One region of the Paucibacter hankyongi genome, then DNA from elsewhere that is predicted to be linked to it. Evidence: predicted binding sites of a transcription regulator. Region 1 holds the regulator's gene; each other region holds the start of a gene.
The links. The regulator FNR, encoded in region 1, switches genes on or off when oxygen is low (the NO sensors DNR and NnrR bind a similar motif). The targets are predictions, from matches to a motif close to TTGATNNNNATCAA.
Positions count from the first base shown of each region.

Region 1 (9,868 bases):
CGCGGCGGTCGGAGTTGCCTTCACGCAGCACCGGGTTCACCGCGCTGCCGATGCACTTGCCGTAGCGGGCGCGGATGTCTTTTTCTTCGTCGGTCTTGGGGCTTTCCGGATAGTCCGGGATCGGGTAGCCCTTGCCTTGCAGTTCCTTGATCGCCGCCTTCAGCTGCGCCACCGAAGCGCTGATATTGGGCAGCTTGATGATGTTGGCTTCCGGCTTCAGGGTCAGCTTGCCCAACTCGGACAGGCGGTCGGGCTGACGCTGCTCCTCACTCAGGAATTCCGGGAACTGACCCAGGATGCGGCCCGCCACGGAAATATCGCTGGTCTCGACACGAACGCCTGCCGGCGCCGTGAAGGCCTGCACGATGGGCAGGAACGACGCCGTCGCCAGCAGCGGGGCCTCGTCGGTCAGGGTGTAGATGATGGTCGGCTGCGTTGTTGTCATGTGGTTTCCAGATCGGCCATCTTCTGGCCCAAGGAGTGGAACGATTAGGGCGCTGATTCTAAGTCAGCGGCGCCCTCCGCGAACTCAAGTCTTATATAAGTCTTAGAAAAACACGTGGCGCGAATCAGGCCCACTGTCCGCATACCGCGACCACCTGAGCCCATACACCGTGGCCCAAGGCCCAGCCCGAGCCCAAGGCCAAGCCCAGTCCCCCGAGTCGCACCGACAGGCGCACAGCACTGGCGCCGTCAGTGCCGCCCCGGCGCAGACGACTCAACAACCAGGGCCCCAAAGCCAGTCCGGCGCCGGAAGTCAAGGCAAAAGCAGACATCACCAAACCGCCTTGGACGGGGCCAGATGCCAAAGCAGAGAGCAACAGGGCCGAGTGCAAGAGGCCGCAAGGCCAGGCCACCCAAGCCATTCCGACCATGCCAGCGACCGCGACGCGCCGAGACCCTGCCATGCTGACCCCACCACGCCGCAGCTCACTTACCGGCACTTCAACTTGCCGAGAGACATCTTGCCCCAGGCGCTCAAGCCACGCAGGTTGGCGCCCGCGCAACAACAGGGCCATGCCCAACAGAAAAGCCGCCACCTGAACCAAAACCCACAGCGGCCGCAACAGGGCCGTGGACTGACCCAACTGACTCAAGACCTGCATGCTGCCGGCCGCTAGTGCGCCGGCAAGGCTGTAACCCAACAGACGCCCGAATTGAAAAGCATAGGGCGCTCGCCCACCGGCCGCGGCGCAGGAGGCGCCGCACATGGCCAAACAATGAGGTGTGCCGGCCAGGCCCATCATCAGGGCCGAGCCGGCGAGTGCGACATCAAGCATCAGATGATTCTAGAGAATCGCTCGCGGCTCCGGTCGGCTTGCAGATAACGGTCAAACACCATGGCTACCGCGCGCACAAAGTACCAACCCATCGGCGTGACTTGGATCGCATCGGGCTCAATGGTGACCAAGCCCTGTTCGGCCAGCTCCGCCATGCGTTCCAACTCGGGCCTGAAGTAGTCTTTGACGTCGACCAGATGCGCCAAGGAAATCGACTCGAACTCGAGCCGCCCTTGGCACATCAAGGCCATGATGACGGCACGACGCACGATATCGTCACGGGTCAAGGCAAGGCCGCGATTGACCGGCAATTGCCCCTGGCGCAAGGCGTCGTAATACTCATCCAAAGTCTTGGCGTTTTGGCTGTAGCAGGCGCCGACACGGCCAATGGCCGACACGCCCAGCGCGACCAAATCACAATCGGACTGCGTGCTGTAGCCCTGGAAATTCCGGTGCAAACGGCCCTGGCGCTTGGCCACGGCCAGCGAATCGGTCGACAGCGCAAAGTGATCCATGCCGATATAGCTGTAGCCATGGGTCTCGAAGCCCGCAATGGCTCCAGCCAGCATCGCCACCTTGTCTGCGGCCGGCGGCAACTGCGTCGAATCAATCCGGCGCTGCGGCTTGAAGCGTTGCGGCAAGTGGGCATAGCCATAGAGCGCGATCCGATCCGGCTTCAAGGCCCCCACCTGCGCAATCGTGCGCGCAAAAGACTCCGGCGTTTGCAATGGCAGACCGTAGATCAAGTCCACATTGGTGGACTCAAAGCCCAACTCGCGCGAGGCGCGCATCAAGGCCTCGACGCTTTCGTAACTTTGAATTCGGTGCACCGCCTTTTGCACATCGGCATCGAAATCCTGCACGCCGAAGCTGAGGCGATTGAAGCCGAGTTCACGCAAGTGGCGCAGTCGCTCGTTCGTGACGGTGCGCGGATCAACCTCGATCGACACCTCGGCCCCCGGCGCCACCTTGAAGCGCTCGCGCAGCGCCTGCATCAGCAGGGTCAACTCGGCATCGCTCAAAAAAGTCGGCGAACCGCCACCCAGATGCAGTTGAGACACCGAAGCACCGCGACCCAGATGAGCCAGCGTCAGGTCCATCTCGATGATCAGGGCTTCGAGGTACTCGGCGGCCTTGTCATGATGCTTGGTGATGACCTTGTTGCAGGCGCAGTAATAACAAACCGACTCACAAAAAGGAATGTGCAGGTACAGCGACAAGGGCGAAGCCCCACCCACCAGCGAGCCACTGGCCCGCTGCGCAAGCGCCTGCTCATACTGGGTGGCCGTGAAGGCCTCCACAAATCGATCGGCGGTGGGGTAAGAGGTGTAACGCGGGCCGGACACGTCGAACCGACGCAACAGATCCTCGTTGATATTAGGGGTGGCCGTCGAAGAGGTCGAAGCGGGGGCGGCTTGAATGTTCTGTACCATGGCGCACACTGTGCCAAGGCTTTGGCCACCCGACTTGATCAGGATCAAGCTTCCCACGCTTGTTCGCACCAACAATGCGGCAACGTTTGAGGTACATCATGCTCATGCCCGTCAAAACTTCGCAACTCTCCAAGGACTCGTCGGAGCGCTCACGCCACGACGAAGCCGTCAGCCGGCACGCCAGCCGGATCGAAACAAGGCCCATGATGAACGCCACGCTACCGATCAAGATCGAACCCCTGAAGGTTGCCTGTTCGAGCTGCAATTTGCGCGAACTGTGCCTGCCCGTGGGCCTGCATTCGGATGATTTGGCTCAACTCGACAAACTGGTCGCCACCCGCCGCCAAGTCAGCCGCGGTGACACCCTGTTTCGCAGTGGCGACAGTTTTCAATCTTTGTACGCAGTGCGCACCGGCTTTTTCAAAACCTGTGTTGCCTCCGAAGACGGCCGCGATCAGGTGACCGGCTTCCAGATGGCCGGTGAACTGCTGGGCCTGGACGGGATCAGCACCGACCGCCACAGCTGCGACGCGGTGGCCCTGGAGGACTCTTCGGTCTGCGTGATTCCCTACGAACAGTTGGAAGAGCTGTCACGCGAGTTCACCGACCTGCAGCGTCAGTTCCACAAGATCATGAGCCGCGAAATCGTGCGTGACCACGGCGTGATGTTGCTGCTGGGCAGCATGCGGGCCGAGGAGCGTCTGGCCGCGTTTTTGCTGAACCTGACGCAACGCCTGCAGGCACGCGGATTCTCCTCCGCAGCGCTGGTGCTGCGCATGACGCGCGAAGAGATTGGTAGCTATCTGGGCTTGAAGCTGGAGACCGTCAGCCGCACCTTCTCTAAGTTCCAGGATGAAGGGCTGCTGGAAGTGAAGCAGCGTCATCTGCGCATCCTGGATCAAGCGGGCCTGCAAAAGCTGGTCAACAGTACAGCCTGCTGAACCAAACTAGGCCGAGGTCTGTGCTGGGGGAGGAAAGCCGGTCACGGCGCCCTGCCCCCCGTACGCCCTGCCCCCCCCTGCGCTCGCGCAAAACTGTTCGCTCGCCTCCTGCTGCAAACCTAGACGCTAGGTTCAACGCGGCCAAGCCCGCGGATGCGGGTTCTCGGGCTGATTCGGCAGGTCAGCCAGCAGCAAGCTCAGGCTGGAGCTCAGCCCAATGACCAGCCAGAACAGCAGGAAACTCAAGGTATAGATGGCTTGCCTAGGCAAGTCCATTGGCGCCCCGCCAAACCAGGTCAGATCGCTCGGGTCGACCACGGCAAACACCAAGGCCTCCACCACCCCCGCCATCAGGAAAGATGGCCAGATCACCGCCATGGCCATGCGGCTCAGACGGCTGCTACCGTCGCCTTGCGCCTCAGGCAGATCGGCGGAGGGAGAGCCGATCGGCGAATTCATTGCCCACCTGTGGCGGCGTGGTTGCGAGCCTCACGCGCGGGCAACATGGCCTTGGTACCGCTGGCCTTGCTGCTGACCACCTGCTCCTGCAGAACCGGATCGGGATGACTCAGGGCCAGGCTCAAGGTGGCAAAACTGGCCACCACCACCAGGCTCGGTCCACCCACCACCAGCCACATCATCGGCTCACGCCACCAGGACTTGGACTTGCGGCCTTCCGAAGCAGCCAAGGTCTGCGTGCTCTTGTCTTGCGTACTCATGATCATTTGTCTCCGTCGCCGCGATTCATTAACTTAGCACCGCCAGCTTAGCGCGGCACCACAAAGGTTGATTTTTCTTCCAAGGCCAGCCCCGCCTTCGAGACAGAGCCCGCCACTTCGGCGCCATTCAATTGGAACTTGATGGCATGGGCGCCGGTACCGGCCTTGGCGGCCACCTCGGGCGGCACCCGCAGCGCCACCGAGACCCAACGCGCTTCCGCGGGCTGCACCGTCATTTCAACTGGCTTGGCCAGGGCGAGTTGCTCCATGCCACTGACCGTGATGGTGTAACTGCGAACCTGCTCGGAGGCGTTCATGACCTGCAGGCGGTACAGATTCTCGATATAGCCATCCTCCACCAGACGCGCCATCACGCCGCGATCCCGCACCACATCGAGCTTCACCGGGCTGCGCAAGAACAACAAACTGCCGAGCAAAGCCGAGCACAGAACCACCAACACCACGCTGTACAAAACCACCCGCGGGCGGAACATGCGACGCAGTTTCTGCGCCTTGCTCAGGTGTTGGGCCAGGCCATTTTGCGTGTCATACCGAATCAGACCGCGCGGGTAATTCATCTTGTCCATCACGCCATCACAGACGTCGACACAAGCCGCACAGCCAATGCACTCATACTGCAGGCCCTTGCGGATGTCGATACCGGTCGGGCACACCTGGACACACAAGGTGCAGTCAATGCAGGAGCCCAGGCCCTGGGCTTTGATCTCATCTGCACTGGCTTTTTTGCTACGCGAACCACGCGGTTCACCGCGTTCAGCGTCGTAGCTGATGATCAAGGTGTCCTTGTCGAACATGGCGCTTTGAAAGCGCGCATAAGGACACATGTATTTGCAGACCTGCTCACGCATATAGCCTGCATTGCCGTAGGTGGCAAAACCGTAGAACAGGACCCAGAACCATTCCCAGGGCCCAAAGCCCAAGGTGAAGGCCTCGGCCCAAAGTTGCTTGATCGGCGTGAAGTAGCCGACGAAGCTGAAACCAGTCCACAAACCCAGCGCGATCCAAGTGAACTGCTTGCCACTCTTGCGCCAGAGTTTGTTGAAATTCCAGGGACCGTTGTCCAGCTTGATGCGAGCCTGACGGTCGCCTTCAAACTGTTTCTCGATCCACATATAAATCTCGGTGTAGACCGTCTGCGGACAGGCAAACCCACACCAGAGCCGCCCAGCCACGGCGGTAAACAAGAACAGACCGTAGGCTGAGATCAGCAGCAGGCCCGTCAGGTAAATGAAGTCCTGCGGATACAGGACCAAGCCGAAGATATAGAAACGGCGGCTGGCCAGATCGAACAGCACCGCTTGGCGCGAATTCCAATCCAGCCAGGGCAGGCCGTAAAACAACAGCTGCGTGAACCAAACCAAGCCCCAACGCCAGCTGGCGAAAAGGCCGCTGACGGCGCGCGGATAGATTTTCTTCTGTGCCGCATAAAGCGACACGATTTCGATCACCGCATCGCCATCGGGACCGGGTTTGGACAGCGCGGCGGTACCGCGCTGCTTCGACGCAATATCAGTCATTCAACAGCCATCAACCTCAACGAGCCTGCGCCGTCGTCGACGAAGCACCGCGCGACAAGCCCCACACATAAGCACCCAAAACATTGATCTGCTCGGCGCTCAAGCGGGTGCCGTGGGCCGGCATCATATTGTTCTTGCCGTTGTTGATCATATTGATCACGGCCTCTTCGCCCCAGCCGTGCAGCCAGATCTTGTCGGTCAGGTTGGGCGCGCCCAAGGCCTGGTTGCCCTTGCCGTCCGCGCCGTGGCAGGCTGCGCAAGCGCCAAACTTGGATTTACCCAGCTGTGCGGCGATGGCGTTATGTGCGCTGCCCGACAGGCTCAGCACATAGTTGGCCACGTTCTTGACATCTTCCGGGCCACCCACTGCTGCAGCCATCGGAGGCATCACGCCATTGCGACCTTCGGTGATGGTCTTGACGATGGTTTCAGGCTCACCGCCATACAGCCAGTCACCGTCGGTCAGGTTCGGGAAACCCTTGCTGCCCTTGGCGTCTGAACCGTGGCAACCGGCGCAGTTATTGGCGAACAAACGCTCACCGATCGCCATCGCGGGTGGCATCTGCGTCAGCTGCTCGGCCGTCTTGCCTTGGAAATCGGCATAGACCTTGGTCATGGCCTCATGAGCCGCCTTTTGCTCGGCGTCATATTGGCCCGTGCTGCTCCAGGCCAGCGAGCCTTTGTTCGAACCCAGGCCGGGATACATGGCCAGATAGACGCCGGAAAACACCACCGTCAGCACGAACAAAATCGCCCACCAACGCGGCAGCGGGTTGTTCATCTCGCGCAGGTCTTCGTCCCAGACATGGCCCGTACTGTTGTCGCTGGCCATGACGCGGTGACGCGCCGCGATCAGCAGCAGAACAATACAAAACACCAGACCCAGGATCGTGACACCGGCCACGAACAAGGACCAACCATCAGAGAAAAAATCACTCATTGAGGCCTCCCATCGGCTTCATCTTGCAGCGCCATGCCTGCCAATTCATCGAAGCGTGCCTTGTTGCGACCGGAGTATGCCCAGGCCACGATTGCAAGGAACACCAGCAGCGACAGCACGGTCACTGCGATTCTCAAAGCATTGATATCCATTGCTTGCTCCTCGTGCTTACTTCAGAGCGGTGCCGAGCACCTGCAGGTAGGAGATCACCGCTTCCATCTCGGTGCGACCCTTGACGGCCTCGCCGGCGCCGGCAATGTCGGCATCGGTGTAAGGCACGCCGACGGTACGCAGCGCCTTCAGCTTGGGAGCCATATCGGCCGGATTCAGCTGAGCATTGACCAGCCAGGGATAGGCCGGCATGTTCGACTCGGGCACCAGATCGCGCGGGTTGTTCAAGTGAATGCGATGCCATTCGTCGCTGTACTTGCCGCCGACACGGTGCAGGTCGGGACCGGTACGCTTGGAGCCCCACTGGAACGGATGGTCATAGACGAACTCACCAGCGGTGGAGTAGTGGCCATAACGCAGCGTCTCCGAGCGGAAGGGGCGAATCATCTGCGAGTGGCAGTTGTAGCAACCTTCGCGGATGTAGATGTCGCGGCCCGCCAGTTGCAGCGGCGTGTAGGGCTTGAGCCCGGGCGCCGCTTCGGTGGTCGAGCGCTGGAAGAACAGCGGCACGATTTCAACCGCGCCACCGGCGATCACCGTCAACAGCACCAGCACGATCATCAAGAAGTTGCTGGTCTCGATGCGCTGGTGTCCGCTGGCCTTGTGTTCTGTGGATGCCATAAAAATTTCTCCTCGTTCTCGCGTTCAGCGGATCAGGCGTTGACCAGGGTCGGGATCGGTGCCTTGACGGCACTGCCCACCTGCACGGTCTTGACCACGTTCCAAGCCATCACCAGCATGCCGCCCAGATAGAGCAGGCCGCCCAGCAGACGCACGACATAGAAGGGATAGGTCGCCTTGACGCTTTCCACAAAGGTGTAGACCAGCGTGCCGTCAGGGTTAACCGCACGCCACATCAGACCCTGCATCACACCGGCAATCCACATCGCAGCGATGTAGAGCACGATACCCAGCGTGGCAATCCAGAAGTGCAACTCGATCGCCTTCTTCGAGTACATCTCGGTACGGCCGAACATGCGCGGGATCAGGTAGTACAGCGAGCCCATGGAGATCAGACCCACCCAGCCCAAGGCGCCGGAGTGCACATGGCCCACGGTCCAGTCGGTGTAGTGGCTCAGCGCATTGACGGTCTTGATGGACATCATCGGACCTTCAAAGGTCGACATGCCGTAGAAAGACAGGGACACGATCAGGAACTTCAGGATCGGGTCGTCACGCAACTTGTGCCAGGCACCCGACAGGGTCATGATGCCGTTGATCATGCCGCCCCAGCTCGGGGCCAGCAGCACCAGCGAGAACACCATGCCCACCGATTGCGCCCAGTCCGGCAGCGCGGTGTAGTGCAGGTGGTGTGGGCCGGCCCACATATAGGTGAAGATCAGCGCCCAGAAGTGGACGATGGACAGGCGGTAGCTGTAGACCGGGCGACCTGCTTGCTTGGGGATGTAGTAGTACATCATGCCCAGGAAGCCGGCCGTCAGGAAGAAGCCCACGGCATTGTGGCCGTACCACCATTGCACCATCGCGTCTTGCACGCCGGCGTAGGCCGAGTAGCTCTTGAACAGGCTGACCGGAATGGCCGCGCTGTTCACCAAGTGCAGCAGCGCCACGGCGATGATGAAGGCGCCGAAGAACCAGTTGGCCACATAAATGTGCTTGACCTTGCGGGTGCCAATGGTGCCGAAGAAGACGACGGCATAAGACACCCAGACCAGGGTGATCAAGATGTCAATCGGCCACTCGAGTTCGGCGTATTCCTTGCCGCTGGTGATGCCCAAAGGCAGCGTCAACGCCGCCGACAGGATGACCAGCTGCCAGCCCCAGAATGTGAACCAAGCCAGGCCGGGCGCGAACAAGCGCGTTTGGCCGGTGCGCTGCACCACGTGGTAGGCGGTGGCAAACAAAGTGCAGCCACCAAAAGCAAAAATCACCGCATTGGTATGCAGTGGACGCAATCGACCGTAGCTGAGCCATGGAATGCCCAGATTGAGTTCGGGCCAAGTCAGCTGGGCGGCGATGATCACCCCCACCAACATGCCCACAACACCCCAGAGAACGGCGGCAAGCGCAAAGGCCCGCACCACTCCGTCTTCGTACACGCCTCCGGTCGACATGACCGGCGCAGCAGTATTTGCCATTTGTTTGGCTCCTTGCAGCTTCTAGTTAGACGGAGGCGATTCTTCGCCACCGCCGCGGGTGAAAACTTGATGTTGGTCAACCTCGGAAGCATCTTCCAAGATTCGCCCCCCTTCGCGTTCCAAATCTTCCAACTGACCGTTGTTAATTGCCCACCCGAAAATGCCCACGATCACCAGGACCAGCAGCACCGAGACAGGGATCAAGAGATACATCACATCCATGCGCGGGCCTTCAGGGTTTGACGAACGCCAAGCGCTGGGCATTCAAGATGACGAACAAGGAACTGCTGGCCATGCCCAGCCCGGCTGCCCAGGGCGGCAACAAACCCGCTAACGCCAAAGGTATACAGGCTGCGTTATAGGCCGCGGCCCAGCCCAGGTTTTGGCGAATCACACGGGCGCTTTGCAGAGCCAAGGCGCGCGCGCCTGCGAGGTCGGCCAAGCGGTTCGACAGCAGCAGGGCGTCGGCACTGGCACGAGCCAGCATGGCCCCCTGCCCCATCACCACGCTGGCGTCGGCGCGCGCCAGCACCGGCGCGTCATTGATGCCATCACCCACCATCAAAACGCAGCGCCCCTCGGCCTGCATTGCGGCCACGTGCGCCAACTTGCTGGCCGGCGTGGCGCCGCCCTTTGCCTGCTGCACACCCGCAGCCTGAGCCAAACGACTGACCCGCTCGGGCGCATCGCCCGACAACAAGACCGTGCGCAGCCCCTGCCGGTGCAGGGCAGCCACGGCCGCGATGG
Region 1 covers NZ_JBBHJX010000003.1:225,614-235,481, forward strand. The annotation lists gene WG899_RS06955 (NADP-dependent isocitrate dehydrogenase) at 1-445, opposite strand, end outside; gene WG899_RS06960 (sulfite exporter TauE/SafE family protein) at 570-1,280, opposite strand; gene hemN (oxygen-independent coproporphyrinogen III oxidase) at 1,280-2,713, opposite strand; gene fnr (fumarate/nitrate reduction transcriptional regulator Fnr) at 2,917-3,654, shown strand; gene WG899_RS06975 (hypothetical protein) at 3,787-4,113, opposite strand; gene WG899_RS06980 (hypothetical protein) at 4,110-4,373, opposite strand; gene ccoG (cytochrome c oxidase accessory protein CcoG) at 4,421-5,911, opposite strand; gene ccoP (cytochrome-c oxidase, cbb3-type subunit III) at 5,928-6,851, opposite strand; gene WG899_RS06995 (cbb3-type cytochrome oxidase subunit 3) at 6,848-7,003, opposite strand; gene ccoO (cytochrome-c oxidase, cbb3-type subunit II) at 7,020-7,643, opposite strand; gene ccoN (cytochrome-c oxidase, cbb3-type subunit I) at 7,676-9,121, opposite strand; gene ccoS (cbb3-type cytochrome oxidase assembly protein CcoS) at 9,143-9,343, opposite strand; gene WG899_RS07015 (heavy metal translocating P-type ATPase) at 9,354-9,868, opposite strand, start outside.

Region 2 (9,868 bases), on a different contig from region 1:
ACCCCAATTCAAGAGATGCAGTTCACGGGGCCGATATGCATTGCCGGGCCGACGGGCTGCGGCAAGACGGCGGCCGCTTTGGCCGTGGCCGAGTTCTTGCCGGTGGAGATCATCAGCGTCGATTCGGCCCTGGTGTACCGGGGCATGGACATTGGCACGGCCAAGCCAACTGCCGCCGAGTTGGCGGCGGTGCCGCACCATCTGATCGACATCATTGATCCGCTGGAGTCTTATTCGGCCGCGCAGTTCGTCGCCTCCGCACGGCAGCTGGCCGATGAGATCTTGGCGCGCGGCAAGCTGCCGCTGCTGGTCGGCGGCACCATGCTTTACTTCAAGGCCTTGTTTGACGGCTTGAGCGAGATGCCTCAAGCCGACGAGGCCTTGCGCGCCGAGCTTGATGCCAAGGCGGCGGATCAAGGGTGGCCAGCCTTGCATGCCGAACTGGCAAGACTTGACCCCATCACCGCCGCACGCCTGGCGCCGGGCGACTCGCAGCGCATTCAGCGGGCGCTCGAGGTTTGCATCCTGTCGGGCCGGCCCATGAGTGAGTTGCACCAAGTGCGCAGCCTTGGGGTGGATTGGCCGCTGATCTCCCTGGAGCCCAGCGACCGGGGCTGGCTACACGCGCGCTTGGCGAAGCGCTTCGAGCAGATGCTGGCCGAGGGCTTGGTGGACGAGGTGCGCGCATTGAAGGCGCGAGGTGATTTGAATGCCGAACTGCCTTCCATGCGCTGTGTCGGCTACCGTCAGACCTGGGAGTCGCTGGACAGCGGCGACTTCAAATCGCTGCCAGAGCGCGGCATTGCCGCCACCCGGCAACTGGCCAAGCGCCAGATGACCTGGCTGCGCAGCATGCCGCAGCGCCAGGTGATTGCCTGTGAGGACCCGCAGGCGCAGTTGCATGTCTTGGCCGCCTTGCAGCGTCTGCTGCTGAAGGCCCAAACCGCTGCCAAGCCGAGCCCTGCCGCAAGCCATGGCCCTGCTTGAGGCGCATGCGCTGAGCAAGGCCTACGCTGGCCAAGAGGTCTTTGCGGACCTGAGCTTGCAATTGGCCGCTGGCGAGATGGTCGCCTTGCTGGGCGAATCCGGCTCGGGCAAATCCACCTTGATGAATTGCCTGGCCGGCTTGGACCGGCCCGACAGCGGCAGCGTCTGGCTGGACGGTGTGGAGCTCAGCACGCTGAGCGAGCCCGAACAAGCCCGGTTGCGCCGCGCCAAACTGGGCTTTGTGTTCCAGGCCTTTCATTTGCTGCCGCATCTGAGCGTGGCCGACAACATTGCCCTGCCCTTGCTCTTGCTGCAGCGCCCGGACCCGGCTCGCGTGCAAGAGATGTTGGCCAGCGTGGGTTTACAAGGCTTGGGCGCGCGCATGCCGAGGCAGCTTTCCGGCGGGCAAATGCAGCGCGTCGCCATCGCCCGCGCCTTGGTGCATCGACCGGCCCTGGTGCTGGCGGATGAGCCCACCGGCAACTTGGATGCCAGCAGTGCCGGTCTGGTGCTGGATTTGCTGCAAGCCCAAGTTCAGAGCCAAGGTGCGGCCTGCCTCTTGGTCACCCACTCTGAGCGCGCCGCAGCGTGTGCGCATCGATGCCTGAGGCTGGATGAGCGGGGACTGAGCGAAGTGAACTTCAGCGACTCGCATTCAAGCGATCACAACGCCCACTGAGCATGCAGCCGGGCCCGCTCCTGCATTGGTTCCGCTGGCTGCGCGGCCTGTCGTGGCCGGTGCTGCGACACCAAGCGGGCCGCCAATCGCTGGCCTTGCTGGCCATCGTGCTGGGCGTGGCTTTGGCCTATGCGGTGCATTTGCTCAATAGCAGCGCCTTGGCGGAGTTTGGCCGCGCGGCCTCAAGCATCGAGGGCCGGGCCGATTTGATCGTGCAAGGCCATTCCAAGTCCGGCATTGGCGCGATCTCGGAAGCCGACTACGCCCGGGTCGCCGCCCTGCCCGGCCTGACGCTGGCCGCTCCTCGGCTGGAGGGCCAAGCTCAGCTCCGCGGCAACGATGGCAAGCCTTTCAATTTGGGCGTGATTGGCATCGATGCCTTGCAGGCCGGCTCAGTGGCGCCGGAGTTGTTACCCCAGGCTGAAATTGACACTGCCCCCACCGCTGGCGCTTTGCAGTTGCTCGACCCCGAGCGCATTTTTCTCAATGAAGCTGCTCTGCGCAAATTAGGCATTAGCCCTGAACCGGGCAGCCCATTGACCCTGCGCGTGGCCGATGCACAGAGCGGCCAAGCCCGCGACCATCTGCTGCGCTACGGCGGGCGCCATGGGGCAGGCGCCGCACCGCTGGCAGTGATGGACATTGCCGGTGCTCAAGTGCTTTTGGGCCGCCTGGGCCAGATCGACCGGATTGATTTGCGCTTGCAGCCCGACCAGGTGCCGGAGGCCTGGTCGCGCGCCTTGTCCCAAATGGCCACGCCGCAAGGTCTGCCCGCCGGCTTGAGCCTCAGCCCACCCAAGGACGATGGCGCTTGGATGAGCGACATCACTCGGGCCTACCGCGTCAATCTGGGCATGCTGTCCTTGATGGCCTTGTTCAGCGGCAGCTTTTTGGTCTTCGCGGTGATTTCTTTGTCTGTCAGCCAGCGCCTGCCGCAGCTGGCTTTTTTGGGCGTTTTGGGGCTGAGCGCATCCGAGCTAGGCCGCCTGATCCTGTTCGAAGGCCTGGTCTTGGGCCTCTTGGGCAGCGTGCTGGGCCTGCTTCTGGGCTGGGTCTTGGCCGATGTTGGCCTGCGCCAAATCTTGTCGGGCGACCTGGGCTTGAGCTTGGGCCTGGGCAGCTCGGCCGGCTTGCGCTTCGACGCCGGCCAACACCTGCCCGCCGCTGCCGGCTTTGGCTTGCTCGGCTTGTTGATCAGCTTGCTGGCCAGCGCCCTGCCCGCCTTGGCAGTCCGGCGCATGCCGGTGGCCCAGGTGCTCAAAGGTCTGGGGAGTGACAGCGCCAAGCCGCTGCCGCTATGGCTGGGGCCCGCCCTCTTGCTGCTGGGTTTGATCTTGGCTTTGCTGCCGCCCTTGCCTGCATCTACCGGCCTGGCCGAAGTGCCTTTGGCCGCCTATGCCGCAATGCTGAGTTTGCTGCTGGGCGGCATTGCCTGTGTGCCCAGCCTCCTGCGGGCGAGCACCTCGCTGCTGAAGTTCTTGCCGCAAAGCGCCACCCTGCTCTTGGTGCGCGAGCACGCCAAAGACCAGGCCGCAGCAGCCAGCCGCGCCTTGGCCGGCGTACTGGTGGCGCTGAGCTTGTCGGTTGCGATGTTGGCCATGGTAGGGAGCTTTCGCAGCGCCTTGCAAACCTGGCTGGATCAGATGCTGCCGGCCGACTTGTATCTGCGCTCCAGCTTGCGCGTGGGCTCCGGTCAGGTGGCGCCCTTAGCCCCGGCCTTGCTTGAAAAACTGCAGAGCAGCGGATTGACTGAAAGGTTCATTCCCCAATACAGCGGGCGGCTTTGGCTCGCCGACCAAGAAGATCCGGTCGCGCTGCTGGCCCGCACGGTGCAAGAAAAGGACTTGCCGGTGAGCGGCCCCTTGGCGAACAGCCCGCAGCCGGGCGCACAAGCCGTCTACATCAATGAAGCGATGCGAGACCGCCTGAAGCTGCAGCCGGGTCAAACTATTTGGCTCAGCCTCGATGACATCTCGGGCGAACAAAGCCGCCCCGCAACAGGCTCAGCACGCCAGCGCCTCGCCTATGTGCGCGGCGTTTGGCGCGACTATGCGCGGCAACATGCCGCCCTGATCATGGCCTTGCCGGACTACCGCGACTGGAGTGGCGAACGCAGCACCACCGAGGTCCTGCTTTGGCTGCGCCCCGGAGAGCGCGCCAGCGACTTGAGCCCGCGCATCCGTGCGCTGGCGGACCAGCCAGAAGATTTGGAACTGGCCTCTCTGGAGGAGCTGCGCAGCATGTCCATGCACATCTTCGACCGCAGCTTTGCCGTCACCCGCTGGCTGCAAGCAGTGGCCCTGGCCATCGGGCTCTTCGGCATCGCAGCCAGCCAGTCGGCGCAAGCCCTGGCCCGCAAACGCGAGTTTGGCCTGCTCTGGCATCTGGGCCTGAGCCGTGCCGGCATCTTGCGTCTGCTGACGCTGGAGGCTGCGCTGCTTTGCGGCGTTGGCGCGCTGGCCGGTCTGGCCCTGGGTGTGGGCCTGAGCGCCGTGCTGGTCTTTGTGGTCAATCCGCAGAGTTTCCACTGGAGCATGGAACTGAGCTTGCCTTGGCCGCCCCTCTTGGGCCTGGTGGCTGCCGTGTTTGTGGCGGGCGTGGCCACCACGCTGCTGGCCGGCCGCCAGGCCTTGAGCGCGCATGCGGTGCAAGCCGTCAAGGAGGATTGGTGAATCAGGGTTTCAACACTGAACGTCTCTGGCTGCAAAGACGGCGGCTCTTGTTCATGGCTGCCGCCGCAGCGGCAGGGGCGACGGATGGCGCCGTGGCGGGCACCAAACCAACAAACCTACGCAGCGGCCTGAGCTTTCCGCGCGACTTTGGCGCTCATCAGCAAACGCGTTTGGAATGGTGGTACTTGAGCGGGCTTTTGTTCGACGGATCTGCCCCCAACGATGCACAAAGCCAGCCGCGCTATGGTTTTCAGCTGACCTTTTTTCGCGTCCGTGGCCCAGCGGCTGCGGATCATCCCAGCGCTTTTGCCGCGCGCCAGCTGATGATGGCGCATGCCGTCCTCAGCGATATTGGCGCGGCCACCTTGAGTCATGACCAACGCATCGCCCGTCAATTTCCGGGCTTGGCGCAAGCCAGTGAGCAGGACTGCGATGTGCAGATGGGCGCTTGGTTCTTGCGCCGCAAGGACAACACGCAAGGCAAAGACGGCCCCAGCTCGCACTATGCAGCCGCGATGCAAGGACGCGCCCATGGCCGTTTCGATCTCGCAATCCAGCTGCGCGCGCCACAGCCGATCTTGTTGCAAAGTGAGGCCGGCTTCTCGCGCAAGGGGCCGGGTGCCGAGCAGTTCAGCCATTACTACAGCCAGGTGCAATTGCAGGGCGAGGCCCGTTTGGCAATGCAGGGCCGACCAAGCGATCTGCGCGCCCTGGCCTGGCTGGATCATGAATGGAGCGATCAACTGCTGGGTGCGGCCGATGCCCGCAGCGCCGACAAAGGCGTGGGTTGGGATTGGATGGGCATCAATCTGCATGATGGCTCTGCCCTGACTCTGTTTCGCCTGCGCCGCGCCGATGGCAGCACCTTGTGGGGCGGCGGTAGCTATCGGCCAGCAGGGGCCGGGAACTTGGGTGAGGTACAGAACTTTGCGCCCGAGCAAATCAGCATGCAGGCCCTCAAGACCTGGCGCAGCCCGGCCAGTCAGGCGCAGTATCCGGTAGCCTGGCGCTTGCAAACGCCCGTGGCGGTCTTCACCTTGCATGCCTTGATTGAAGCGCAGGAAATCGATGCCAGGGCCAGCACCGGCATGCGCTACTGGGAAGGGCCCGCTGAATTGCGCGACACCGCAGGCCGACGCCTCGGCCTAGGCTACCTCGAAATGACGGGTTATGCCGGCGCGGTCACACTGGCTTGAAGCACAGGCGGGCTAAGGCCAAGGTCACAGACAAGGACAAGGCCTGCACCTAGCGCGGTCGCTCAACCCCGCATCAAGCTGCTCGGCTTGCCCGGCAGCAGGCCTTCGCCGGCGCGAACGCAGTTGCGCCCCTCGGACTTGGCGGCGTCCAACGCGTCTTCGGCGTCTTGGACCAATTGTTCCAAAGCGAGATGCTTGGGCTGCAAAGCGGCCACGCCGATGCTGGCGCTGACCGGAATGCTGTGTCCGTTCCAGGCGAAGTTAAGCCGCTCAATGCGCTCGCGAATCCGCTCCGCCACATCCAAAGCGCCGAGCGGATCGGTGTGTGGCAAGAACAGGATGAATTCCTCGCCACCAAAGCGCGCCAGCACATCGGCCTGCCGCAGTGTTTCACTGCAAGCCTCGGCGATCTGACGCAAGAGCGTGTCTCCGCAGCGGTGGCCGAAGCCGTCATTGACTCGTTTGAAGTGGTCCACATCGATCACCAGCAGCGCGCATGCCATGTCGTAACGCCGCGCCAAGGCCCACTCGCGCTCCACCAGATTCAAGAAATGGCGTCGATTGAAGACGCCGGTTAGTTGATCGACGGTGGCATAGCGTGTCAGGTCTTGCTCCGACTGCGTTTGATACGCCAGCATGCGCAAGACCAGATGCCCCAAGCCCCCGGCCAGCAAGAGGCCGCACAAGCCAGCTGCCAGCGCCGCGGTGACGCGGTCACCGCGCTCAAGCAGCGACACCAGAATCTGTGAGCCCCCCACCGCCAAGAGCGAGACCGCGAGGGTGAACAGCAGCAGCGCGCCTGCAAAACCCAGCCGGTTGGTGGCCTCGCGAATCGGATCCAAGCAGGTGGGCTGTTCCAGTTTTCTGTGCATGTGCGGTAATCGCCCTTTTTGCGTTGAGGCGATTTCAGCACATGCTTTGCTGCGCCAAGGCGACTCCCCCGCAATGGGGAGTCAATACCCGTCCATGCTGTTGCTTGCTTGCCTCATGTCAAAACTACCCAAGCCCATTTGATCCAGACTGTGCTTGTTGCAAAGCACAAACAGACGCCTCGACGCGCAGACAAAAACAGGAGACAAGGATGCAAGCACAAACACAGCCTCACCCAATCAAAGTGAGCCGCAGCACAAACAGCCTGGAGCAGGCGGTGGATCTGATCCTGCAACAGGTGCAGGGCGATATCGTGATGGCCATCCCCTTGGGCATCGGCAAGCCCAACCCGCTGGTCAATGCGCTATACCGCCGCATTGCCGCCCAAGCGGATCGGCGGCTGAAGATCTTTACCGCCCTGTCGCTGGAGAAGCCCAGTGGAGCCTCCGAACTGGAAGCGCATTTCCTGGCCCCGCTGGTGGAACGAGTGTTCGCGGATTACCCCGATATGGACTACGTGAAGGCGCTGCGCAGCCGCAGCCTGCCGGCCCATATCGAGGTGCATGAGTTCTTCATGAAAACCGGCGACTACCTTGGCAATGAGCCGGCACAGCAAGGTTTCGTCTGCACCAATTACAGCTTTGCGGTGCGCGACATGATGTCGCACGGGGTCAATCTGATCATGCAGGCGGTGGCAACGCGAGAGGCTGCGGACGGCTCGACCGAGTTGTCGTTGTCCTGCAACCCGGATCTGAGCTTTGACCTGCTGGAACGCATGCAGGCGCAAGACCGCCCCATCATGGCGGTGGCCATGGTGAACCGAGAACTCCCCTTCATGCCAGGGCATGCCATCGTGCCGGCCGGCTTGTTCGATCTGGTGTTGGATGGGCCGGGCTGCAGCCACGCGCTGTTTGCCCCGCCCAACGCCTCGATCAATTGGGCCGACTACGCCATCGGCTTGCACGCCGCCAGCTTGGTGCAAGATGGCGGCACCTTGCAAATCGGCATTGGTTCCCTCGGCGACGCCATCGCCCAAGCCTTGATCGTGCGCGACCGGCAGTCCGAGGCCTACCAGCAAATCCTCTCCAGCCTGTGCCATGGCGAGTTGACGGGGCGCGATACCGGCGCCTTTGCCGAAGGCCTTTATGGCTGTTCGGAAATGTTCGTCAACGGCTTCATGCGCTTGATCGATGCCGGCCTGATTCGGCGCCGGGTCTTCGCCGACCTTAGCCTGCAAAACTTGGCCACGGCGGGGCGCTTGGGCGAACGGCCAGACGCCACGGTCTTACAGGCCTTGCTGGAGATGGGGCGCATCGCCTCGCCCTTGCGGCCACAGGATCTCGACTTTTTGGTCGAGTACGGCATCTTCAAAACAGGTGTACGGCTAACGCCGCAAGGCCTTGCCCTGGGCGAACGGGTCTTCAGCCATGATGTGTCGCAGCCCGAGGCTATCGCTGCGATTGCTCAAGACTTGCTGGGCGAACGCTGGCTGAAGACCACGCTGATGCATGGCGGCTTCTTTCTCGGTCCGCGTGACTTCTATCAGCGCTTGCGCGATATGCCCGCCGACTTGTTGGACCAGATCGACATGACGCGCATCGGCTTCATCAACGAGTTGCACGACGATGCCATCGGCAGCCAGGCCTTGAAGCGTGCCCAGCGCGTCAAGGCTCGCCTGATCAATACCGCGATGAAGGTGACGCTCTTGGGTGCGGCCTCCTCGGACGGCATGGAGTCCGGCCAGATGGTCTCGGGTGTGGGTGGTCAGTACAACTTTGTGGCCATGGCGCATGCCCTGCCCGATGCGCGCAGCATCCTGATGCTGCGCTCCACCCATGACAACAAGGACGGCCTGCGCAGCAATATCGTCTGGAGCTATGCCAACTGCACCATTCCGCGCCATCTGCGTGATGTGGTGATCACCGAGTATGGGGTGGCCGAACTGCGTGGCTGCACCGACGCCGAATGCATCAAGCGCCTGCTGGTGATTGCCGATTCGCGCTTCCAAGCGACGCTGATCGCCGAGGCCAAGGCGCATGGCAAATTGGAGGCCGACTACCAATTACCGGAATGGGCCAGCCACAACAGCCCCGACATGCTGCGCGAGAAACTGCGCCCCTGGCGCAATGAAGGCGTGCTGCCCGACTTCCCTTTCGGCACCGACCTGAACGAGGACGAGCTGGTCATCGTGCGCGCGCTGAAGAAGCTCAAGCACGCCAGCCACCATCCGGTGGAATTGGTCGGCATGATTTTGCGCAGCCTGCGTGGCGAGCACCCGGTGCCGCAGGCCTATCTGGAACGCCTGGGCTTGGCCGACGCCAAGAGCTTCAAGGACCTGTTTGTGCGGCGGCTGTTTGCCAGCAATCTTTGAGGCTCAAGATCGAAGCTGTGCGGCCGAAAGCCGCGCAGGAATGATCTGAGGTGTGTTGTGCAGGGTGAGGGTGGGTCCAGCCAGCCCGCCTACACTGCCGCATGGATTCGAAGTCAGCACCGCACACCCAGACCGGCTCAACGAGCGCCGCCTCGCCAACCATGCCCGACAGCGCGGCGTCGAGCGCCAAGGGCAACCCGCGCTCGCTCAGCGGCTTGTGGCCTTTTTTGCGCCCATATCGGGGGCATATTGGCGTCGCGCTGGTCTTCCTGATCTTGGCCGCCTTGGCGACGCTGGCGTTCCCGCTCGCCTTGCGGGGGCTCGTCGATCAAGGCATGGGGGCAGGCGCGGCCAACACCGGGGCATCCGCCAATCCCGGCCCCGCCCAGGCCGCCGACCGTTTGATGGCCATGCGTGGGCATTTCTTGGCCCTTTTTGGCGTTGGCGCTGCACTGGGGGTGTTTTCGGCCGCACGTTTTTATATGGTGACCTGGCTGGGCGAACGCGTCACGGCCGATTTGCGCAGCGCCGTCTACCGCCATGTGTTGAAGCAAAGCCCAGAGTTTTTTGAGACCACCCAAACCGGTGAGGTCTTGTCACGCATCACCACCGACACCACGGTGGTGCAGACCGTGGTCGGTTCCAGCCTATCGATGGGCTTGCGCAGCACGGTGATGGGCGTCGGCGCTATGGTCATGTTGATTGCCACCAACCCCTTGGTGATGACGCAGGTGCTGGGCATCTTGATTCTGGTGGTGTCGCCGGCCCTCTACTTTGGCCGGCGCGTACGCAAACTCAGCCGCGCCAGCCAGGACCGGGTCGCCGACACCAGCGCCATCGCCGCCGAGGTGCTCAACGCGGTGCCGGTGGTGCAGAGCTACACCCAAGAAGGCGCCGAAGCGCAGCGATTCGCCCAGGCCAGTGAAAACGCGTTTGAAACCGCACGCAAGCGGGCCATGGTGCGGGCCGGCCTGGTGGCCTTCATCATCAGCGCCACCTTTGGCGCCCTGCTTTGGGGCTTGTACCAGGGCACGCAGGCGGTGATGGCCGGACGCATCAGCGCCGGGCACCTCGGCCAAACCATTGTCTATGT
Region 2 covers NZ_JBBHJX010000001.1:464,730-474,597, forward strand. The annotation lists gene miaA (tRNA (adenosine(37)-N6)-dimethylallyltransferase MiaA) at 1-987, shown strand, start outside; gene WG899_RS02090 (ABC transporter ATP-binding protein) at 974-1,666, shown strand; gene WG899_RS02095 (FtsX-like permease family protein) at 1,669-4,338, shown strand; gene WG899_RS02100 (lipocalin-like domain-containing protein) at 4,335-5,534, shown strand; gene WG899_RS02105 (GGDEF domain-containing protein) at 5,597-6,406, opposite strand; gene WG899_RS02110 (acetyl-CoA hydrolase/transferase C-terminal domain-containing protein) at 6,649-8,775, shown strand; gene WG899_RS02115 (ABC transporter transmembrane domain-containing protein) at 8,877-9,868, shown strand, end outside.
Region 2: WG899_RS02110 (acetyl-CoA hydrolase/transferase C-terminal domain-containing protein) is a predicted target of FNR. The motif match lies at 6,515-6,528, and genes of this name have one in related genera.

Region 3 (9,868 bases), on a different contig from region 1:
TTACGTCGTCACCGCGCCAGCAGTGATGCGATGGTCTTGCAGCTGACGCTGATGCGTGTGAAGCAGGCCCAGCCGATGCGCGGCGCGGCCTGAGGGCGCGCCCCTTCCAGCCTTGGGTTCTCAACGCTCCGGCAGGCTGCCGCGCGCGCAGCTGCGGCCGGCGCGCTTGGCTTCGTAGAGCTTGGCATCGGCCACTTCGACCATATGCTCTAGCTCCGCCTGCGCGCCATGGCGCACGCAAAAACCAACGCTGATGCCGATATGCAGTTCCACGGTGTCGATCATGAAGGGCAGGCCGATGGCGTGCACGATCTTGTGCGCCACCACGGCGGCATCTTCGGCCTGATGGATGGCGGACAGCAAGACGGCAAACTCATCACCACCGAGCCGGGCCACCAGGTCTTGGGGCCGCAGCGCATTGCGTATGCGCATGGCCACGGCGCGCAGCAGCGCGTCGCCGACCGGATGACCATGCTGGTCATTGACCGGCTTGAATCGGTCCAAATCCAGATACAGCAAGGCCACCAGTTGGCCCTTGTGCCGCACCTCTTCCAGTCGTTCCTGTGCATGCAGGGCAAAGCCGGCTCGGTTCAGCAATTGGGTCAAGGGGCAGCTCAGCGAGGCATCGCGCAGGCGCTGCTCTTCTCGCTTGGCGGCGGTGATGTCGCGAGCAATGCAGATGGTGCCTTCAACCGCCGTGCCTTCGGTGCAGAGCGGTGAGTACTGCACATCAAACACCTGGCGGTCCTCGCGCTCGCCGTACTCTCGCTCCAGACCGACCGTCTCGCCGGCCAGCGCGCGTTGAACAATGGTTTGTCGGGCGCCGTATTCGGCCTCGCCGATCACCTGGCGCAAGGGCAAGCCCACCCAGCCCGTGGGCTCGAGATGGAAGTGGCGTTGATAGGCTTGGTTGATGAAGAGCAGGCGTTCGTCGAGGTCGATCACCGAGATCATGGCCTCCGAGGTGTGGGCAATGGCGGCCAGGATGGCCTCGCTGCGCTGGCGCTCGCGTTGCGCCTGCAAGTCGGAAGTGATGTCGCGCAGGATCACCGACATGGTGCTGCTTGCGTCGCTGGAGCCGCGATGCCGCATCACCGTGCACTCGCAGATCATCGTCCGGCCCTGGCCATCGATCAAGCTGCGCCGGCCCTGCCATTGCCCCTGTTCGCTGGCGGTTTTGCTGACTTGGTTTTCAAAGCCCTGCAGCGTTTCTGCGCTCAGAAAGCGCTTGATATCGACCGAACCCAGGTCAGCGTCGGCGGCCAGATCCATGCGCAAGCGCGCGGCGGGGTTCAGGTAGATCAGGCGGCCGCGCTGATCGAATTGGGCGACATATTCGGGCGTTAGATCGAGGATGTCGCTGAGGGTGCGGACGGCGCGTTGTTGCGCCGCCAGTTCGGTGATGTCCTCCACCGTGCCGACCTGGCCCAGCAGCTTGCCGCCCACCCGCAGTGGTGCGGTGCGTACCGACAGCAAGCGGCTAGCGCCGTCGCGGCGGGTGATGCGCCCGACGGTCCTGAGCGGCTCGCCCTTGGCGATCATGGCCTGCCAGTTGGCCTTGGCCAGTTCGCGTTTGTTGGCGGGCAGCAGTTGCAGCCAGCCCCAGGCTTTTTCCTCCGCCTGCAAGGTCTGCAAGTCCAGATAGGTCTGGTTGCCATAGATGACTTGGCCTTGCTGGTCGCAGCGAAACAGGCCCAGCGGCGAGGCATCGGCCGCAGCCGCCTGCAGCGCCTCTTCAACGCGGGCGCGACCTTGCAATCGCGCCAGCATCCAGGTCAAGGACAGCGCTGCGGCGCTGACCAGGGCGCTGAACAACAAGACAACCAGTCGCTGCCAGTGGTACTCGGCCAAGACGGAGCTCTCGGCCTGCGAGAGCAGCAATTTGGCGCCATAGCCTTGCAAGGCTCTGAAGGCCCCGACGCGTTTGATGCCGTCGCTGGCCGAACCGTCGGTGACGAACCAGCCCGCTGGCCCGTTGAAGCTTTCGCGGCGCCCCGGGGCTGCATGGCCAAACACATCGCGCCCGACAAAGCCTGGCAATTCGGGCGTGCGTGCCAGGGCGACGCCGTCGCCACGCAGCAGGGTGACCGCAGAGTCCGGCGCATGGGCAAACAGCTGATGCATCTGCCCGAGTCGGCGCAGGTCGATCAGCGCCACGGCGATGCACAGCCCGTCGGCCGGCGCACTCAAACGGATGGCCACCGGCAAGATCTGCGGACTGGATTCGCGCAGCTTGAAAGGCAAGCCGATGGCCAAGCCCTCGGCGGATGGCTGGCTCAGCAGTTCAAAAAACTCCTGACCTGCGACATTCGCATAGGGCTGCCCGTTCAAGGAGGGGATGCGGAAGACGCTGCCTTGCTGGTCGATCAACATCACATCGACCATATCGCGCGAACTGTCGCGCAAGGTTTCGGCCAATTGCGCCAGCGAGACGTCTTGCAGCGGCGTGCCGCGCCCGCGCGTCAGCAACCAGAGGTCGATGGTGCGCAGGCTGTTCTCGGCATGGCGCAGCACGGTTTCGGTTTGCGCTGCGGCTGTCTGTGCTTCACTGGCGAGTTCCTGGCGCTGATCGTTCTGCAGCCCGACCGGGTAGACCCAGATGAACCAGGCCACAAAGCTCCACAGCAATAACAGCACCAAACCGATGGATAGAAACGGGACCACGGTCTCGTAGCGGCCTTGCTTGGCGAAGAAGCCGGGCTCGGGGGATGATGGGCGCTGGGTCTCGTTCATGCGGTCTTGGGCAGAGCTGGCTGTGGCGGCATTGACTTGGGGCAAGTCTTGCCGCGTTGCAAGCAAGGATGATCATGCCAAATTCCCAGCTCAGGAGCGCTGTATGTTCACAAAAATTCTGTTGCCCACCGATGGTTCCGAAGCTGCGGGACGCGCGGCCCAAGCTGCGCTGGACCTGGCCAGCCGCTACGGTGCCAGCGTGGAGATCGTCAGCGTGGTCGATTCGCTGCCTTTTGTGTATTTTTCAGATGGCAGCGGCGGTGGCGGGGGAGGCGGGGAAGCCTTGGCCTGCTATCTGGATGCGGCGGAAGCCGCGGCCAAACAGGGCATTGCCTTCGCCGAGGCCAGTGCGCGGGTCGCGGGCGTGGCGTTCAGCAGCCATGTGCTGCGCGAGCATGGCCCGGCTCAGGCCATCTGCGACCACGCCCAAAGCAGTGGCTGCGACCTGATCGTGATGGGTTCGCACGGCCGGCGCGGGCTCGATGCCGTCATCTTGGGCAGCGTGGCGCAAAAGGTGCTGACGCTGGCCAAGTCGCCGGTGCTGGTGGTCAAGTAGTTCCGTCTTTGAAACGCCAAGCCGCCGGCCCGTGTCGCAACGGGCCGGCGGCTTGTTGGGTGGAGCGTGCTTAGAGGCAGGCCGGCTGCTTGAGGCTGTTGATCCAGTCCTTGACCACGCTATTGGCCTCCTCGTGGTTCAGGTGGCGGCCCACCGCCGGCATCACATCCCCGGTCGTTGTGTGGCTCATGCGATAGAGCAGCAAGGACACATCGGCCTGACCGGGTTCGATGCCATAACGGTAAGGCGCACCGGGCCCGCCGTAGGCCAAAGGCTTTTTGCAGACACCCCATTGCACCGGTGAAGCGCCGGCCTGAGCGACGCTGTTGAAGTCCAGCATCAATCCACTTTGGAAGGCGGCGCCTCGCGAGCTGTGGCAATGCGCGCAGTTGACGTCCAAGTAGGCCTTGGCGCGCGCTTCCAAGCTTTGTGTGCCGTCACGCCAATCGGCATTGATCGGTGCGGCAGCCAGGCCGGTGAAGCCACTGAGCAGCTTCAACTCGTCCAGATTGACCAACTGGTTCTTGCTGACGCCGGCGCTGTATTCGTAGCTCTTGTTCAGATTGCGAACCTTGGGGCCGATCGGCAGGATGCCGGCGCCGCCGGCGGTGGCGGTGGAGTGGCATTGCTGGCAGCTTTGCGCCGTCGGCACGCTGTAGCTGAACTTCTGGCTCGGTGCACCTGTCGTCACCAACTCCATCGCCACATCCTTGCCGCCGACCTTCAGTTGTGCGTCCTTCTGATCGGCATCCCAGACATAGGGCAGGCCCGACCAGGTGCCGTCCGGCTGCAAGACCAGGATGCGGGTTTCGATCAACACATTGGCGGCCAGATCAATGCTGTTGCCCTGGGCCTTGCCGCTTTGCTTGGCCACGCCCAGATTGGCCGCGTCGCTCGGCGTGGCCTTGGGGTAGTAAAAGGTCTTGGTGAGGACCGAGCCGATCGGGAACTCGAGCGCGCCGTCGGCCTTGTAGCTGATCTGTTTGCCGGGTGGCAGATAGATCGAACGCAGCTTGCTGGCGTAGTCGGAGAACAGCGCCGAATTCAGGTCGTAGGGGATGACGCCGGCATTCAGCGTCAGCGTCTTGCCGTCGTTCAACAGCAGGCGCCAGTCGGACAGCTTCTTCGGTGCGGTGCTTTGCTCAAAAACCTGCGGTTGGCTGTTGGCGGCGGCCTCGTCGCTGCCGCTATTGCTGCTGCCGCCGCAGGCGGTCAGCAAGAGCAGGCTGCCGGCGCACACGAGCCCAGCGGCCTTGCGGGTGAGGGAGGTGTTGATGAAGGGGGTATTCATGGAAGTGGCTCCTCGGGCGTGCTGTGGGGTCAGGGCTTGCCTGTGACGGTGGGCAGCGTGATCGTGCAGTTCATGCGCTCCGGGAAGGGGAAGTTGGGTCCGGCCGACAAACCTTGCAGCAAGGCCATCAAGTCCAGATCGATGGTTTCGTAGGAGATCAGGCCCGGCAGATTGGGCGTGTCCAGCGTGTTGCCGCCGGAGCAGATTTTTTGGTTGCCGCTGTAGTTACCGCCCTGGCCTTGGCTGCCGGTGCTGCCGGTGGCGGGGTCGACGATGCCGTCCCACACGGTTGCGGCCAGCCGCTCGGGCATCAGATTCGATTTCAGATTTGCGAACAGACCGCTCACCATCTGGCCCAGGCCGGCCGGGTCGGCAAAGGCGCCGCCCGGCTTGCTGCCGAAGTTGGTGATGATGTTGCCGCGCGCCAAGTAGCCGCGCAGATAGGGGTCGTAGACCTTGGGGTCGAAGTAGATGCCGGTGGCCTGGAAGCTCACCGCCAGCAGGGCGGTGGTCAGGTGGTCGCTGATGATGTTGTTGCTGACTTCGGTGTTCTGCGAGGCCAGCACCATGATGCCGGTGCCGGGTGGCACCGAGCGCACAAAGCCTGTGGCGTTGTCGGCAATCGGCTGGTTGTTGGCGCGCAACTGGTTGTCGCGCACCAGCGTGTTGACGTTGTCTTTAAATCGATAAGTGCCGGGCAGGGCGAAGACCAAGATGCCGCCCGAGTTGTCGTGCACATTGTTCTTCTCGACCAGCGCGTTTTGCGAGTTCTCGATCTCGATGCCGGCAACGTTGTAATAGACCTCGTTGCCCGACACGGTGATGTTTTTTGACTGGCCGACGTAGATGCCGGCGTCGCGCGTGCCGATGGCCTTGCTGTTGATGATGGTGACGTTGTCGGAGGCCACCGGGTAGAGGCCATAGGCCATGCGCGAGGTGTGCACCGGGTCGGTGGTCCATTCGGCGCGCACGGTGTCCATCAGCACATCGGTGGAGTCTGCCACCAAGATGGCGTCACCGACGGCGTCTTCCACCGCGAACTTGCGCAGCGTGATGCCTTTGACGAAGCGGGCCTCGAAACCATTGCCCTCGCTGGCGTTCTTGAAGGACAGGATGGTGTCCTTGGCCGGGTCACTGCCATTGCCGGTGCCCTGCACGGTGATCTTGTTGACGTTCAGCTTGAGCGGCTTCTTGAACACATAGCGGCCACTGGGGAGGGAAATGGTCTGGCCCGAGCGGGCCTGGAACAGGATGGTGTTCAGGTCCTCGTCATTCATTTCGGCTGCCGTCACGACGCGAATCTCCGATGGCGTGGTCACCAATGGGCCTGGCGCGGGGTTGTCATTGCCGCCACAAGACACCAGGCTGAGCAGCGCCAACAAGGAGCCCAGCGCTTTCAGCCGGTAAGGAGGGAGGGTTTGATTCATGGGTTTGTCTCCTGGCTTGAGTCCATGCTTGGGGCAAGGCGCCTGCTCACGGCCCAGCCTTTGGTTTAAAAAGCTAGCGAATACTATGTTTACATGAACAGAAGATGAACAGGGGGTTTCGCCAATAAGGAAAGCCCTGAGGGCGGCGCGGCTGCACAACAAGGGTTTTGCTCTGTTCGCGCCAAGCTGACTTGTGGCCGGGCTAGACTGGGCCCATGAGCAGAGTTGAAGAGCGAGAGGTGGATGCCGGCAAAGAGGCCGATGGCCAGCAAGCCCCGCCACCGGCCTTGGAGCCCAAGAAGCAGCCGACGCAAAAGCGAGCCCAAGAAACCTATGAGCGCATCCTTGGGGCTTGCGCCGAGCTATTGGGGGAAGTCGGCATTGAGCGGCTTTCCACCAATCTGATCTGCCAGCGCCTGGCGATCTCGCCACCGGCGCTGTATCAATATTTTCCGAACAAGTACGCCATCCTGCATGAGCTCGGGCGGCGCCTGATGCAGGTGCAAAACGAGTTGCTGCAGCCCTGGGCGGTGCCCGCAACGATGCAGTTGCCGGAGGCTGAGTTCGCCGCCAGCGTGGCCGAGCTCTTCATGCAGACCCTGGTGGTGACCGAGCAGATGCCAGCCGGTGTCTGGGTCACGCGGGCCTTGCGCGCGGTGCCTTCCCTGCAGGAGGTGCGCAATCGCTCGCATGACTTCGTCACCGATCTGCTTTTGCAACCCTTTATGCAGGCCTGGCCGCAGGCCGACCCGGCGCAGGCGCGGCTGACCATCCGCCTGGCCATTGACGCGCTGTATGCCGCGCAAGAATTGCTGTTTGACGATCCAAGTCTCGACCCGCAGGCGGTGGCCTGCACCATGGCCGAGATGATCAGCGGCCAGATGCTGCGCTTGCGGCAACCGGGCCGGCCGGGCGCGCGGCGCTGAACCATGGCCGTCCATCACAAGGCGCATCAGGCTCACCGCGCCGCCTTGCGGCAACGTCAAAAGCTTGGCGCTCCGCCGCATGGCCTGGCTCATCACCGGCGCGGCATTGGCCAGCGTTTTGAGCGCATCCGCAGCGCCGGGGCGGGCGCCTTTGCGGCCTTTCTGGCCGTGCTGGGGCCGGGTCTCTTGGCCGGTTTGTCGGATGACGACCCGGCGGGCATCACCACCTATTCGGTGCTGGGGGCCGACTTCGGTTACCGCCTGTTCTGGATCGTGCCGGCGTCCACGCTGCTGCTGGTGCAATTCCATTTGCTGGCGGTGCGGATCGGCGCCGTCACCGGCCTGGGCTTTGTCGGCGCCATCCGGCAGCGCTGGGGCAAGCTGGTGGGCTATTTGGCCGTCTTGGGTCTGCTGTTCGCCAACTTCGGCACCATCTGCGCCGAGTACGCCGGCATTGCCGCCGCCGGTTCCTTGGTCGGAGTTCCCAACTGGTTGAGTACACCGATCGCGGCCGTCTTGATTTCGCTGCTGGTGGTGCTGGGTTCCTTCCACCGCGTCGAGCGGGTCTTGTTGCTGATCTCCTCGACGCTGGCGCTCTACATCATCGACGGCATTCTGGCCGCGCCGGACTGGGGCCTGGTCTGGCATCACTCGGTCGTGCCGCATCTGCCCGACAGCCCGGCCGGCTGGGTGGTGATTGCCGCCACCTTGGGCACGACCCTGGCGCCCTGGGGCCTGGCCTTTATCCAGTCCTATGCGGTGGACAAAAAGATCACCGTGGAGAAGCTGCGCTGGGAGCGGGTCGATGTGGTGATCGGCTCGGTGTTGACCGGTGTCATTGGCCTGGCCATTTCGGTCGCCTGCGCGGCCACCTTGCATCGCGCCGGCGTGCACATCCAGGATGCGAGCGATGCCGCCGCGGCGCTGCGTCCGCTGGCCGGCCAGTTCGCTACTGTGTTGTTCGGCGCCGGCCTCTTGGGTGCCTCTTTGTTGGCGGCCGCCATCGTGCCGCTGGCCACCGCTTATTCAATCGCCGAGGGCGTCGGCGCGCCGGCCTCGCTGGATTTGGACTCGCGGCACTTCCAATGGTTTTACGCCGCTTTCGTGGGGCTGACCGTGGCGGCCGCCGCCGTGGTCTCGCTGCCAGGCCTGCCCTTGATTCCGCTGATCTACAGCAGCCAGGTCGTCAACGCGGTGCTGCTGCCGCTGCATGTGATCGCGCTGCAATTGCTGGCGCGCGATGCGGGGGTGATGGGCGAGGCGCGCACTGGCCCTTGGGCGGCCTTGGCCGGCTGGGTCAGCGTGGGCTTGATCATCGCCTGCGTGGCGGCCTTGGGGGCGAGCGAAGCGGGGCTCTTGCGCTGAAGCGGCTGGCTGGACTGTGCTGCAGCACAGTTGTGGCGGCGCGGCCCTGCGTTGCTGTGCTGGCCCTGTTGCGCGGCGCGCTTGGGCCCTAGTCTCGAGGCTCTACAGGAGCGTCGATGCCGAACACCTCAATACCCGCAAGAGAGAGCCGCCTGGCCGGCTATTCACCCGCCCTCATCAACGGCTTGATCGCCGTGCTGATTTCCTACGCCGGGCCGCTGGTGATCGTGCTACAGGCCGCACAGGCGGCGCACTTGAGTGCGGCGCAAACGGCCTCATGGATTTGGGCCATCAGCATCGGCAGTGGCCTGTCGGGTCTGCTGCTCAGTTGGCGCCTGCGCATGCCGGTGATCACCGCCTGGTCGACGCCGGGCGCGGCGCTCTTGTTGGTGGCCCTGCCGAACCTGCCTTTTGCCGAAGCGGTGGGGGCTTTCATCATGGCCAATGGCTTGATCGCGCTGCTGGCCTTCAGTGGCTTGTTTGATCGCTTGATGGATTGGCTGCCCAAGCCGCTGGCGGCCGCCATGTTGGCCGGCATCCTGCTGCGTTTCGGCCTCAATTTGTTCAATGTGATGCAGGGCCAGCCGCTCCTGGTGGGCCTGATGTTTGCCAGCTACATCCTGGCGCGGCGCCTGCAGCCGCGCTATGCGGTGGCCTGGGTCTTGGCTGTGGGCCTGGGCCTGTGTGCCGCGCAGGGGCAGCTGCATTTGGCAGACCTGAGCCTGCAACTGGCCACGCCGCTGGCGGTCTGGCCGCGCTTTAGCGTCGATGCGTTTTTGAATCTGGGCCTGCCGCTGGCGCTGGTCACGCTCAGCGGCCAGCATGTGCCCGGTCTGGCCGTGCTGCGCAGTGAGGGCTATGCCCCGCCGGCCAAGACCCTGGTTGGGGGCACGGCCGTGGTGTCGCTGCTGCTGGCGCCCTTTGGTGCGCATGCGATCAACCCAGCCGCCATCACCGCGGCCATCTGCACCGGCCCGCAGTCGCATGCCGATCCGGGTCGCCGTTATGTGGCGGGTCTGGCCTGTGGGGGCTTTTATCTGCTGATCGGCAGCTTCGGCGCCACGCTGGCGCAGTTGTTTGCTGCCCTGCCGCCGGCCCTGATCGCCGCCCTGGCCGGGCTCGCGCTGTTGGCGGCGATTGCCGGTGGGCTGAGCGGCGCCATGGCCGAGCCGACGCAACGCGAGGCGGCCCTGGTGACCTTGTTGGCCACCGCTTCGGGTCTGTCTCTGCTCGGCCTATCGGCGGCGTTTTGGGGTCTGGCGCTGGGCTTGCTGACCCACGGGGTGATGGTCTGTCGCGGTCCTTTGCGATCGGTTCAGCTGGCGCCAGCGGCCAGTTCCGCCAGCCGCGCCAAGGCCTGATCGACCTCGGTATCAAAGGGCCGGCCGATGTTCAGGCGCAGGTAGTGGGCGTGCCGGCCTTGGCTGGAGAACACCGTGCCGGGGCTGAAGGCCAGGCCCAAGGGCAGGGCGCGGTCCAGCAAAGCGACGCTGTCGACGCCGCGCGGCAGTCCCACCCAAAGCAGCATGCCGCCGCCCGGTGGCACGATGTCGACCGCGGCGCCGAAATG
Region 3 covers NZ_JBBHJX010000016.1:75,774-85,641, forward strand. The annotation lists gene WG899_RS18850 (3'-5' exonuclease) at 1-93, shown strand, start outside; gene WG899_RS18855 (diguanylate cyclase domain-containing protein) at 121-2,733, opposite strand; gene WG899_RS18860 (universal stress protein) at 2,837-3,289, shown strand; gene WG899_RS18865 (SO2930 family diheme c-type cytochrome) at 3,360-4,580, opposite strand; gene WG899_RS18870 (parallel beta-helix domain-containing protein) at 4,610-6,007, opposite strand; gene WG899_RS18875 (TetR/AcrR family transcriptional regulator) at 6,223-6,933, shown strand; gene WG899_RS18880 (NRAMP family divalent metal transporter) at 6,937-8,298, shown strand; gene WG899_RS18885 (benzoate/H(+) symporter BenE family transporter) at 8,415-9,659, shown strand; gene WG899_RS18890 (aminotransferase-like domain-containing protein) at 9,614-9,868, opposite strand, start outside.
Region 3: WG899_RS18860 (universal stress protein) is a predicted target of FNR. The motif match lies at 2,765-2,778, and genes of this name have one in related genera.